Regions from separate parts of the Lysinibacillus sp. BNK-21 genome, predicted to be linked through region 2. Evidence: riboswitches for the same ligand, from Rfam matches in the RefSeq annotation. Region 2 holds a riboswitch; the other holds the start of a gene.
The links. Region 2 has a riboswitch for preQ1 ahead of queF (preQ(1) synthase). Riboswitches for the same ligand answer to the same signal wherever they lie in the genome.

Region 1: another riboswitch for preQ1. It lies ahead of ACMGGO_RS20245 (QueT transporter family protein); the one in region 2 lies ahead of queF (preQ(1) synthase).

Annotation. Positions count from the first base shown of each region.
Region 1 covers NZ_JBLQTS010000001.1:4,008,246-4,014,970, forward strand. The annotation lists gene ACMGGO_RS20230 (ABC transporter ATP-binding protein) at 1-444, opposite strand, end outside; gene ACMGGO_RS20235 (ABC transporter permease) at 437-1,465, opposite strand; gene ACMGGO_RS20240 (ABC transporter substrate-binding protein) at 1,550-2,566, opposite strand; PreQ1 riboswitch class I at 2,888-2,932, shown strand; gene ACMGGO_RS20245 (QueT transporter family protein) at 2,939-3,421, shown strand; T-box leader at 3,490-3,689, shown strand; gene trpB (tryptophan synthase subunit beta) at 3,748-4,911, shown strand; gene ACMGGO_RS20255 (long-chain fatty acid--CoA ligase) at 4,955-6,574, opposite strand.
Region 2 covers NZ_JBLQTS010000001.1:4,589,563-4,596,287, forward strand. The annotation lists gene ACMGGO_RS22950 (S8 family serine peptidase) at 1-1,313, opposite strand, end outside; PreQ1 riboswitch class I at 1,623-1,669, shown strand; gene queF (preQ(1) synthase) at 1,795-2,295, shown strand; gene queC (7-cyano-7-deazaguanine synthase QueC) at 2,400-3,059, shown strand; gene queD (6-carboxytetrahydropterin synthase QueD) at 3,063-3,533, shown strand; gene queE (7-carboxy-7-deazaguanine synthase QueE) at 3,526-4,254, shown strand; gene ACMGGO_RS22975 (VUT family protein) at 4,296-4,835, shown strand; gene ACMGGO_RS22980 (MFS transporter) at 4,952-6,142, opposite strand; gene ACMGGO_RS22985 (TerD family protein) at 6,387-6,725, shown strand, end outside.

The sequences.
Region 1 (6,725 bases), 580 kb from region 2:
TAAGCCTACCTTAGCAGAAAGACGATTCTCAAGATTCAAACCAAGCATCGCTAGCGATTCTTTAAAAAATTCACGACGCTTTTTGTCCACACCATTGCGTAGCCCTCTATGCTTATTTCGAGAGTATGCTAATGCTAGATTTTCTTCAATTGTCATCGTAGGTGCAGTTCCTGCCATTGGGTCCTGGAAGACACGCCCAATGTATTGAGAGCGTTTATATTCAGGCAAACTTGTCACATCATTACCATCAATCAATACTGTACCGAAATCGGGTGTTAAAGCACCTGAAATCATATTCATCATCGTTGATTTACCTGCACCATTACTACCTATAATTGTCACAAAATCACCGGGCTTTAAATGTAGGTTTATCTCCGCAAGTGCAATCTTCTCATCAGGTGTTCCTTCATTAAATACCTTATTAATACCATGTAATTTAAGCAAGGCCATTACCTCCCTGCTCTACTTTTTTTATTTGTGAAAGTTCTGCAGCACGTTTAGCTTTACGTTTACGTTCTTTACTCTTATTTATAAATTGCGGTAAGATCAGCGCCAAAATAACGATGATCGCTGTAATTAATTTCATGTCTCCTGAATCAAGGAAATCTACACGTAATGCTAAAGCTAATATAATACGATAAATGATGGCTCCTGCAATAACTGCAAACGTTGTACGGATAATAGTTTTAGTCCCAAAAATAGCTTCACCAATAATAACGGATGCGAGACCGATCACAATCATACCAATCCCCATACTAACATCAGAGAACTTCGAGTATTGTGCGATTAAAGCTCCAGAAAATGCGACAAGCGCATTAGAAAGACCTAGCCCCAAAATGATAAGTGTATCTGTATTTGCAGAGAAGCTGCGAATCATTCGTTTATTATCACCAGTTGCTCGGATAGCTAGCCCAACCTCTGTCTTTAAGAACCAGTCTGCTATTAACTTAATTAAAATCGTGATGATTAATACAACAATCAGCACACTCCATGTACCTGGTACATGCTGAAAGCCTATGCTTTTTAATAGGTTATTGATAGCATCATCGATCCCTAAATTACTCCAAAAAGATTGAAACTTTGAAAAGATTGTTTCAGAGTTTAGTAGTGGAATATTCGGGCGACCTATCGTATTTTCTGCAGTTAACCCCATGATACGTAGATTAATCGAATATAAAGCGATCATCATTAAAATTCCTGATAAAAGCGGATTAATCTTTCCTTTCGTGTGAAGAATTCCTGTCATACATCCAGCAATAAATCCAGCAACAATTGCCACTAAAGTCGCTAAGATTGGGTGGTAGCCAAGCAAAACCATTGTTGCTGCAGTTGCCGCCCCTGTTACAAAGCTTCCATCAACCGTTAAATCCGGAAAATCTAACACCCGAAATGTTAAATATACACCAAGTGCCATAATTGCATAGATGATTCCTTGCTCCACTGCGCCAAATAATGCTAAAAACATCGTTGAATCATCTCCTAAATCTCTTTATTATTTATATCACTTGTAAAATGAAGATAAAGCGGGGATAGTGCACCCCGCTTCGTTTTACTGTTCTAGAATTTCGGCACCCCAAGAATCTTTAATTTCGATGCCTAAATCATCTGCAACTTTTTTATTGATTAATAGTTTCAGATTTTGTGGGTATTGTGCTGGTGTATCGGCAGGTGTAGCTTCACCTTTTAAAATTTTCACAGCCATTTGACCCGCTTCATAGCCGATATCGAAATATTCAAAACCATAAGCGGCTAAACCGCCACGTGCCACAGAATCCAGTTCTCCTACGATTAATGGTAGTTTATTCGTATTGGCAACATCAATTACCGATTCTAATGCAGAAACTACTGTGTTATCAGTAATAATATAGAAAGCATCTACCTTACCAATTAGAGATTCTGTCGCTTGTTTTACATCTGCGGAAGTGGATGCTGATGCTTCTACCACCGTTAAACCTTGTTCATCCATAACCTTTTTCACTTCTGAAACTTGTGCAACTGAGTTTTGCTCACCTGCATTGTAGACCATCCCTACTTTTTTCGCCCCAAGTTCTTTTAGGAATGCTACTGTTTTAGAAATCGTTTCAGGATGTAAATCGATTGTGCCTGTAATATTTTTCCCTGGCTTTTCCATTGAGTCAATTAACTGTGCACCAACAGCATCTGTAACCGATGTAAAAATAATTGGAATATCACTTGTTGCTGTAGCAGCGGCTTGTGCAGAAGGTGTAGAGTTTGCAAAAATTAAATCTACGTTTGCACTTACTAGATTGTTAGCAATCGTTGTGTTAAGGCTATTATCTCCCTGTGCAATTTGTGGATCGTAGTCAACTTTTAAGCCTGCATCTTCAATTGCTTTTTTAAAGCCTTCCGTTGCTGCGTTTAACGATGGATGCTCAACAATTTGAGTAATCCCGATTTTATATGTTTTATCATTTCCACTCTCACTTGCATTGTTTGATTCATTTCCTTTTGAATCTGTTGTACCTGAGCCACTGCTACCACAAGCAGCAAGAAGCAACACTAATCCAAAAAGAAGGAATGACAACTTCTTTACATTGCTTTTCACAAATAATCCCCCCGATTATATTCTCGAATATCTATCGCACTTTATCCAAACAAAGTGTGAATGTATCGCTATATTATCGTTATTATCGAGCTCCGTCAACAACATTATGAATGTTCTGACTTTTAAAAGTGACAAAATATTTTAGTTTTTCATTTAATTCGGCGCTTTAAACCGCTAAACTACGCTGTTTTAGTTATTCGATTTCTTTTTTCAACATAGTAAAAAATATTTATGACAATTTTGCGACGATAGGACATTATAGACAAAGTCTGACATTTGACTTCTACTAGATATCTATAATAGAATATTTACTTGTGTGAAAGCACCGTGGTTCGTAACCATCCCACGAAAAAAAACTAAGGAGAAATGAATATGAAGATAAAATTTTTAGCAGCAAGTGGTATCATTGCAGCTCTATATATAGCTGTAACCATGCTTGTTGCCCCATTTGGTTTTACAGAGGTACAGTTCCGAGTATCTGAGATGTTTAACCATTTAGTGGCCTTTAATCCACGCTTTGCCGTAGGGATTATTATTGGTGTATTGATCTCTAATCTCTTTTCACCACTTGGCATTTACGATTTAGTTTTTGGTGTAGGTCATTCAATGATTACACTTGGCCTGTTTATTTTAATCTGTAAATTTGTCAAAAATATTTGGGCACGTTTAATTATTAATACATTGCTCTTTACATGTACTATGTTTATCATTGCCTTTGAGCTGAACTTGGCTTTAGAGTTGCCATTTTTCTGGACTTGGCTAACAGTCGCGGCGGGTGAATTTGTTGTATTAGCTGTAGGTGCACCGATTATGTATGTATTAAACAAACGCCTTCACTTTAAAAATTTGATTTAACTGACGGATCTTTTTAGATTCGTCTTTTTTCTTGACACTATTCTGAAAATACTCTACAATTCTTTCTAATAAATGCAAGGAAGAAGAGTAGTAGCAAGCATTGTTACTTTTAGAGAGCTGGTGGTTGGTGCAAACCAGTAGTACAGACTTGTGAATGGACTTCAGAGCAGCCTTATCAAATGTAAGGCCGTTTCGCTCCCCGTTACCGGAGCAGGAAAGCGCGCAAAAATTGCGAATGAAGGTGGCACCACGGTTACTCGTCCTTTTTATGAGGGATTGGAGTGGCTTTTTTTTTGGAAAAATTAGCATAGAGGAGTCGAGTTAAGATGAGTACAGTAGTAGAAAAAAAGGGATATTTCGGTGAATTTGGTGGAAGCTTTGTTCCAAAGGAGCTTCAAAATGTTTTAAATAGACTAGATGAGAATTTTCAAAAGTATAAAGAGGATGATGATTTTAAGCAAGAATTAGATTACTATTTCCGTGAATATGTCGGTCGTAAATCCCCTCTTTATTTTGCAGAGAATTTAACAAAGCAATTAGGTGGCGCAAAAATCTATTTAAAACGTGAAGACCTTAACCACACAGGCTCCCATAAAATCAATAATGTATTAGGACAAATCTTACTAGCTAAACGTATGGGAGCAAATCGCGTGATTGCCGAAACAGGGGCAGGTCAACATGGTGTAGCAACAGCTACAGCGTGTGCCATGTTTGGAATGGATTGCACGATTTATATGGGCTTGGAAGATACAAAACGTCAGGCATTGAACGTATTTCGCATGGAACTTCTCGGAGCGAAAGTTGTAGCTGTCGATAAAGGGCAAGGACGCTTAAAGGATGCAGTAGATGAGGCATTCGCTGACTTAGTAGAAAACTATGAAACAACCTTCTATTTATTAGGCTCAGCAGTTGGACCACACCCCTTCCCATCAATGGTTAAACATTTTCAATCAGTGATTAGCCGCGAAAGTCGTGAACAGATTTTAGAAAAGGAAGGAAAGCTGCCGACAGCTGTTCTTGCCTGTGTAGGAGGCGGTAGTAATGCCATTGGGGCATTTGCTGATTATATTGCAGACGAAGATGTTCGTCTTATTGGAATAGAGCCAGACAAAGCTGCTACCTTAAACGAAGGAACACCAGGAGAGCTACACGGCTTCAAATGTTTAGTACTTCAGGACGCAGAAGGCAACCCACTCCCTACCTATTCAATAGCAGCTGGTTTAGATTATCCAGGTGCGGGGCCTGAGCATAGCCATTTGAAAACAATCGGTCGTGCTGAATATGTGACCGTGACAAATGAAGAAGTTTTAGATGCCTTCCAAGTACTTTCTAAGGTTGAAGGTATTATTCCTGCTCTTGAAAGCTCACATGCAGTCGCACATGCTCTAAAATTAGCACCAACTTTATCATCTGAGGAAAGCATTATTATTAATATCTCTGGTCGTGGCGATAAAGACGTTGAACAAGTCTTCCACATGCTAACTAAATAACTCAAAAAAGAGCGACTTCCATTTACGGAAATCGCTCTTTTACCTATACCAATGATTTAGGATAAATTTCTGCTACATTATCTCGCAGCTTCGCTTTCAGGAATTTTCCGACAGATGTCTTTGGAATTTCTTCTAGAAAGACGACTGCATCTGGTACCCACCATTTGGCAAATTGATTTTCTAAAAAAGCAAGAAGCTCTGGTTCAGTTACTGATTGTCCCTCTTTCAATACAACACAAGCTAATGGACGCTCCTGCCATTTAGCATGGGGCATGGCAATGACAGCCGCTTCTAAAACGGCATCATGAGTCATCAGCGCATTTTCCAAATCAACAGAGGAAATCCATTCCCCACCTGATTTAATAAGATCCTTCGTACGGTCAGTAATTTTAATAAAGCCATCTGCTGTTCGTACAGCAATATCACCAGTATATAACCAACCATCTCGATAGGCATCTGCTGTTCGCTCATCACGATAGTATTCGTTGGAAATCCATGGGCCTTTTAAACGTAATTCCCCCATTGTTTCGCCATCCCAAGGTACCTCACCCGCCTCATTAATAATACTAGATTCGATACCTGCCATTGTCATCCCTTGCATCGCTCGAGCTTCAATACGTTTATCAATCGGCCAATCTTCCATCCATGACATATAATTAGACAATGCCACGATTGGTGTAGTTTCCGTCATGCCGTAGACAACAATATAAGGAATCCCATATTTTTCTTCAAATGTCCGAATGAGTCGAGTTGGTGAAGCCGATCCACCACAGCATATCGCTCTTAAAGAACTAATATCTCGTTCTTTCTTTTCCTGCTCCTGTAGGGCACCTATCCAAATGGTTGGAACACCAGCAGTTAATGTAACCTTTTCTTGTTCGATTAAATCCATTATTAATGCTGAAGTAAATTGCGGACCTGGTAGAACTTGTGTAGCACCCACATTGACACTAGCAAAAGGCAAGCCCCATGCATTTGCATGAAACATGGGTACAATCGGCATCACGACATCTCTTTCCGCAATTCCCATAGAGTCAGACATACTCAGCATGATACTGTGTAATACTAAACCCCGATGGGAATAGACAACCCCCTTTGGATTCCCTGTTGTGGCGCTTGTATAGCACATACCAGCAGGTGCTTCTTCATCAATATCCTCTGGAAATTGAAATTCTTCATCAGCAGTAGCTAATATGTCCTCATAGGATAAAACATTTTGTAATGTAGTCTTTGGCAAAGCTGGTTCATCCGTCATAATGATATAATGTTTCACTGTCTCAAGTTTTGGCGCAATATTTTCAATGATCGGTAATAAATCTACATCGACCATTAAAATCTCATCTTCTGCATGATTAATAATATAGATCAAATGCTCTTCTGATAAACGAATATTTACCATGTGTAAGATTGCCCCTGAGCAAGGCACAGCAAAATAAGCTTCTAAATGTCGATGCTGATTCCACGCAAAGGAGCCGACTTTTGTTCCTCTTGTCATCCCAAGCTTCGTAAGGGCATCTGCTAAACGACGCGTTCTTTTTGCCCACTGCCCATATGTTAAACGATGTATTTTGTGTGGGCTTGTCCGTGAAATAATTGATTTTCTTGCAAAATAGCTCTCTGCTCGTTTAAAAAAACTAGTTAAAACTAATGGTGCTTGCATCATAAAACCCATCATCCCTTCATTTGTGAATTTCCCCTTGTGAAATTATCATAGCATCAATTTAACTGAATACTATTAATATTCCGAATATTATTATATTTTAATTTCATAATTTAATCTATATATTCCAATAATTTTCTTTTATATATAAAAA
Region 2 (6,725 bases):
TCCCTTCCAAAAGTTGTTCCCATTAATGGGAGCTGTTTTGTTAAGTTGTAGTCACCAACTGTAACATTCACTTCACCGTTATACATTGTTTCTGGATTTGTTGTGTTACCCACAGCAATTCCTAAACGAGCGGTTGCAGGCGTGCCCATTGTTCCTCGATTTGGGCCGGAGTTCCCTGTTGCAATTACTCCGATTGTTCCAGCCATCATTGCATTATTAATAGCAAATGAACCTGCGTCCGTTTCAGAGTTAGCCCCCCCACCAAGAGAAAGGTTGATTATGTCCATTTTTTCTGTTACAGCCGTTTCAATTGCTTTAACAATACCAGATGTAGCCCCACTTCCATATGCACCAAGAACACGGTAAGCATAAAGGTCTACTTTTGGAGCAATTCCTTTAATGCCGAAATTGTTAGCTCCAATTGCTGCAATAGTTCCAGCAACATGGGTACCGTGAGAAGTATAGAACGAGCTTCCCTTTTCATTAAATTCAGGTGTTCCAGCAGGACGCTCAGAAGGCAAGGTTTCCGATGCATCGTCATCTGCCCGAGGCTTTGTGTAAGTTGATGAATTTGGAATGAAGTTTTTCCCACCCTTGTAAATTCCGGCGAACTCAGGGTGATCTGTGTCAATACCAGTATCTAATACTGCTACCTTTATACCTTGTCCTTCAATTCCTTCATTCCAAAGCTGTTCGATGCCGAGGAAAGAAATACTTGTATTCATTTGAGCCTCTAATTGATCTTCCTTAATCAGTTCTGATGATTTCATTGTATTATCTTCAGATGCGTAAACAATTGCATCAGGTTCAATTAATGTTATTCCTTCTATTGAAAGCAGCTTTGGGAGATCATTTGCTTTCACAGTTGCTGCAAAACCGTTTAAAACAGTATCAAATGTGTAGCCTTGAGTCATTTGAACATTTTTAGTAGCTAATTCTTTCTTAACTTGTGCTTGTTGAGATTTTACATTTGATCGAACTTCATTTGCTCGCGCATTAGAGAACTTTTGGCCTTTCAATTGGCTCATTCCTTGCTCTAGTGCCACAGGCTTTTCAGATAAATGTACGATGACTGCAACTTCTTGATTGCCTGATACATTTTGTAAGCTTTCGTGAAGAGTTGGACCATCTTTAGACAAGCTTAGCTGTTCAGCGATAGCCGCCTTTAATTGAAGTATACTTTCACTTTGGCTATCCTGCTTGAATGGTTTCGAATCTTCAGCATTAGCACTCGATAATGGAACCAATAGAAAAAGCACCATAACGAAAGCTATCATACTACTTAAAAACTTCGTAAACTTAAACTTTTTCAAATCTCATTTCTCCCTCCACTCTTAATTATCACACTTTTCAGTTTAGTGTGATATTTCCAATTTATCACAGGTGAGATAATTCGAATATCGTAATATTGAAAAATCTCAAAATATTGATAATTAGTATTACTTTGTCAAAAATAAATTAATTCTATTTTCATAGTAATTTAATAAAAAAGTAGAACTTTCAAATGAGTATTGACTTACAGTAATTCATACTTTTTATCATTTAAGAGTTTTATAAAAAATCTATTTGACGTCCTGTATTATTTTTTGTACGATATTGAAGAAAAGAATGCCCGAACTAGAACGGGAGAGGTTCATAGCTGATACCCTCTATAAAAAACTATGGAAACATGACAATATGCCATGTCCATATCGGACGTGGCTTTTTTTATCTGTTTACTTATGTTTTAAATAGAATGATTGGTGATACCTCTCTTGAAAAGTGTTGGGAAACATTTTACAAGGAGGTTTTTTTATGTCTGGCAGAAGTCATGAAGAAGGATTAAAGGATTTGACCCTATTAGGTAATCAAGGTACAAAGTATTCCTATGATTATGCACCTGAGGTATTAGAGGCAGTGGATAATCTTCATGCTAATCGAGATTATTTTGTTAAGTTTAATTGTCCAGAGTTTACTAGTTTATGTCCGCTTACAAATCAGCCGGATTTTGCAACGATGTACATTTCATATATCCCAGATAAAAAAATTGTTGAAAGTAAATCTCTAAAGTTGTATTTATTCAGTTTTAGAAATCACGGCGATTTCCATGAAGATTGCGTTAATATCATTATGAATGATTTAATTGCATTACTTGATCCAAGATATATAGAGGTTTGGGGGAAATTTACTCCACGTGGGGGTATCTCGATTGATCCATGGTGTAACTATGGGAAGCCAGGAACTAAATACGAAGAAATCGCCAATTATCGTTTAATGAACCACGATCTTAACCCAGAAAAAATTGATAATCGATAAATGAAGCAAGACAGAGGTTTTTAGCTACCCTCTTAAAAAAACTAAGAAGAAAGCAGCACTTTTTCTTAGAGTGCTGTTTTTTCGATATAAGGGAGTCTATATAGATGAAAAAGGAAAAAGCAATTGTAGTATTTAGTGGAGGTCAGGACAGTACAACTTGTTTGTTCTGGGCAAAAGAACGCTTTGAAGAGATTGAGGCAGTAACTTTCGATTATGGTCAAAGGCACCGTCTTGAAATTGACTGTGCGAAGGTGATAACAGAGGAGCTTGGTATCAAGCATCACATACTTGATATGTCTCTCCTGAATCAACTTGCTCCGAATGCATTGACACGACAAGACATAAAGGTGAAGGACGGAGAAAATGGTGAGCTCCCATCGACTTTTGTGCCTGGCCGCAATCTCCTTTTTCTTTCATTTGCGGGCGTTTTAGCGAGCCAAGTAGGGGCAAAGCATATTGTAACAGGTGTTTGTGAAACTGATTTTAGTGGATATCCGGATTGCCGAGATGTCTTTATTAAATCCTTAAATGTAACGTTAAATTTATCGATGGATGATTCCTTTGTGATTGATACACCCTTGATGTGGCTGAATAAGGCACAAACATGGGAATTAGCTGATCAGCTTGGGGCACTTGAGTTTGTACGACAAAGAACGTTGACTTGCTATAACGGTGTTATAGCAGATGGATGTGGTGAATGCCCAGCATGTAAATTGCGAAATAAAGGGCTTGATGAGTATTTAAGTTATAGGAAGGAGTCTTAAGGCATGTCAGATTTTAAAATCGTTGAGAGACTCCAGAGAATTGATGTGGATATTCAAAGAAATCAATTGAAATATCATGCAAAGCGTGTTCTCATAAGCAAAGAATTTACCTTCGATGCTGCCCACCATCTACATCATTATGAAGGGAAATGTAAAAATCTACATGGGCATACCTATCGAGCTATATTAGGACTGAGTGGCTACACAGATGAACGTGGTTTGATGATTGATTTCGGCGATATAAAAGAAATATGGAAACATAAAATAGAGATTCATTTGGATCACCGTTATTTAAATGAAACGCTTCCATCCATGAATACGACGGCAGAGAACATTGTTGTTTGGATTTACGAAAAGTTGACTGAGGCTTTGCTTGATGAAGGATATAACGGTGTGCGTGTAGAGTTTATCAGGCTTTATGAGACTCCAACAAGCTATGCAGAAGCTAGACGGGAGTGGATGGAAGTTGAGTAAAGTACCTGTTATCGAGATTTTTGGGCCAACGATTCAAGGAGAGGGTATGGTCGTTGGCCAGAAGACAATGTTTGTAAGAACTGCGGGCTGCGATTATTCCTGTTCTTGGTGCGATTCATCGTTTACGTGGGATGGCAGTGGAAAGCACCTTATTGTCCAAATGACAGCGGAAGAGATTTGGTCTGAGTTGAAGCGTTTAGGGGGCAATGGTTTTTCATTTGTCACAATTTCAGGCGGCAATCCTGCACTCAATCCGAATTTAGCAGAGCTTATTGCCATTTTAAAAGAAAATGACATAAAAATCGGTGTAGAAACACAGGGGAGTAGGTGGCAAAAGTGGATGTATGAGATTGATGAACTGACAATTTCACCAAAGCCACCTAGTTCTGGAATGACCACAGACTACTCGGTGCTCTCTTATATCTTCGAAAAACTTAAAGATCGGAACAGCAATCACCATGTATCCCTCAAAATAGTCGTTTTTAATCAAGAGGATTACGATTATGCTAAACAAATTCACCATCGATATCCCATGATTCCTTTTTATCTTCAAGTCGGTAATGATAATCTCACGGCAACTGATAATTCACAATTAATGATGCATTTATTGGATAAATATCGTGCACTGATTGATAGAGTAATGAAGGATGAGGATTTAAGAGATGTTAAAGTACTACCACAGTTACATGCCCTTGTTTGGGGAAATAAAAGAGGCGTGTAGGGTGCTCTTACAAAAATTAAATTTACTTGAGGAGTAATAGTTTGAGAATATTATTTTATTTATTATCTATTGTTATTGCTAATGTGGTAACGGCAGCATTTGCACCTTTCCATTTTGGTATGTTTATTGTCCCAATGGGAACGCTTTTAATTGGGGCAACCTTTATTTTTCGGGATCTAGTACAAAATAAATATGGTAGAAAAAAGACGTATTTATTTATTATTACAGCTTTAATTTTATCAGCTGTGGTGTCATTCCTACTAGGTGATACACTTTTAATTGTGGTAGCCTCAGCACTATCATTTGTTGTCGCTGAAACGGCTGATACTGAAATTTATACTCGATTAAAATTACCAATGGCTTGGCGTGTGTTCTACAGTGGTCTTGTTGGAGGATTTCTAGATTCTGCAATTTTCGTAGTAATCGGCTTAAGTCCACTTGGTGCCAATATATTGCCATGGGAAGCGGTACCTGCCGCCATTTTGGGGCAAATTATTGTGAAGACGATTATACAAATGATTGGCGCAATTATTTTAAATAAAGTAGGGCCAATGAAAGAAAAATATATTATTCCAGAATAATTATTCCTTATTATGAAGATACGGATCACAAGTAAGCTTTTTAAAAACAGGCCCATTCGCTTTATTCGAATGGGTCTGTTTGATTTATATTCTTTCAAAGGTACCTCTTGCATTTTTTATGCTGTTTTCTTTTGTTTAAGGTCTAAATGATAACTAAAGAAAGTTAGTAGACTTGCACTGACGGCAACTATACCACCGACCCATGTGACATTCATCAAATTTCCTTGATGATATACAATGCCGCCTAATGCAGACCCAAAAGCGATGCCTACGTTACTTGCCACGGGCATAAGAGAAGCAGCGAGTCCTTTAGCATCTGGTTTATAAATTTCGGCCAAATCTATTAAATAAAGTTGAGTAGATGTTGTTAAGAGGATGGCCATTAGTGACATTAGTCCGATGTTCGCTAATCCTAAAATAAAATGGTTTGTTGTCCAAAATAAGCTTGTCAATACAATAGCTTGTGCGAGAAAGACAAACCGAAGTCGGCCGATGGCATTGTGAGTGGCAATTTTACCGGCAAGAATGTTGCTGAAAATCGAAAGAAAGCCGTAGCCGAATAAGATTAAACTTATAGAATTATTTGGTGCACCCATTCCCTTTAAAATAGGAACAAGGTACGTAAAGACTGCATAGGTTGCACCAAACCCGAGAGCAGGAATGAAAAAGGCAATTAAAATTCGAGGCTGAATCATTATAGAAAATTGATCCCGTATTGAGCTTCGTACTTGGCTGAGTCGAGTAGGTAAGACAAAAAAAGATGCCGCAAACGCCAACCCTCCGAGAAGAGTGGTTAACATAAAAGTGGCATTCCAGCCGTACCATTCAGCGATTACAATTCCAATGGGTACTCCAACTACATTGGCCAGTGTAAAACCACCGAAAACAAATGATATAGCAAGGCCGCGTTTATTAATCGGCATGGTTTCGCTTGCAACAATCATGGCTAGAGAGATCAATACACCTGTTACAATCGCGGTCATAACCCGAAGTATAAGGAGCATAATATAGCTCGTTGAAATTACACACAGAGCATTTAAGGCAATGAAGGAACCTATCAAAAACAACATCCATTTACGCTTTGGAAAATGGCTTGTTGCTGACATCACGAGTGGTGTAGCGATGGCAAATGTGATAGCGAACGCAGAAACGAGTGTGCCTGCTTTTGCATTTGTCATATGAAGGCTTGAAGAAATATCAGTTAAGATCCCGACAATAACAAATTCGCTTGTCCCAAGAACAAATGTTAATAATGCAAGTGTTAAGATAAGTAACCAATGTCGCTTGGATAACTGTGTATGATGCATAAATACCTCTTTCTTTGAAGAATGTAACTGTGCTACTTAGTAGACACACAATTTAAACATCATATCATAAAATGCATTTGTGAGAAATTAGATTGGTTTCCTGTAAATATCAGTGTTTGTTTCCAACTTTCTTCCTCTAAAGAAGGATTTTGTAAATATTACTCGAATTTTTTAATTGGAAGATTAACTTTACAATTTTATCAATTTGATATCTATACATAATAAGGGGATAAGGGGGATTCACATGATTCAATTCCTTCAGATGGGAGCAAATACAGTTATAAGTTCCCAAAAAGGTAGTGTTACTATTAGCTACGAAATGTCTAATTCGATCGATATTTCGTTAACTGCATTCCTTTTAACGGATGTAAACAAGGTACAAGGAGATAGCGGCATTATATTTTATAATCAACCAACTAGCTTATCTGGTGCAGCTACCCTGATACCACCTGAGAATGTAGGGAATATAAAAATACATAAAATGAATTTCGACATGAGTAAAATCCCTGAAGGTATTACTAAAATAGCTATAACACTTACAGAAGATAATAGCCGAGGTTTTTCAAATGTGAAAAATTTAAAG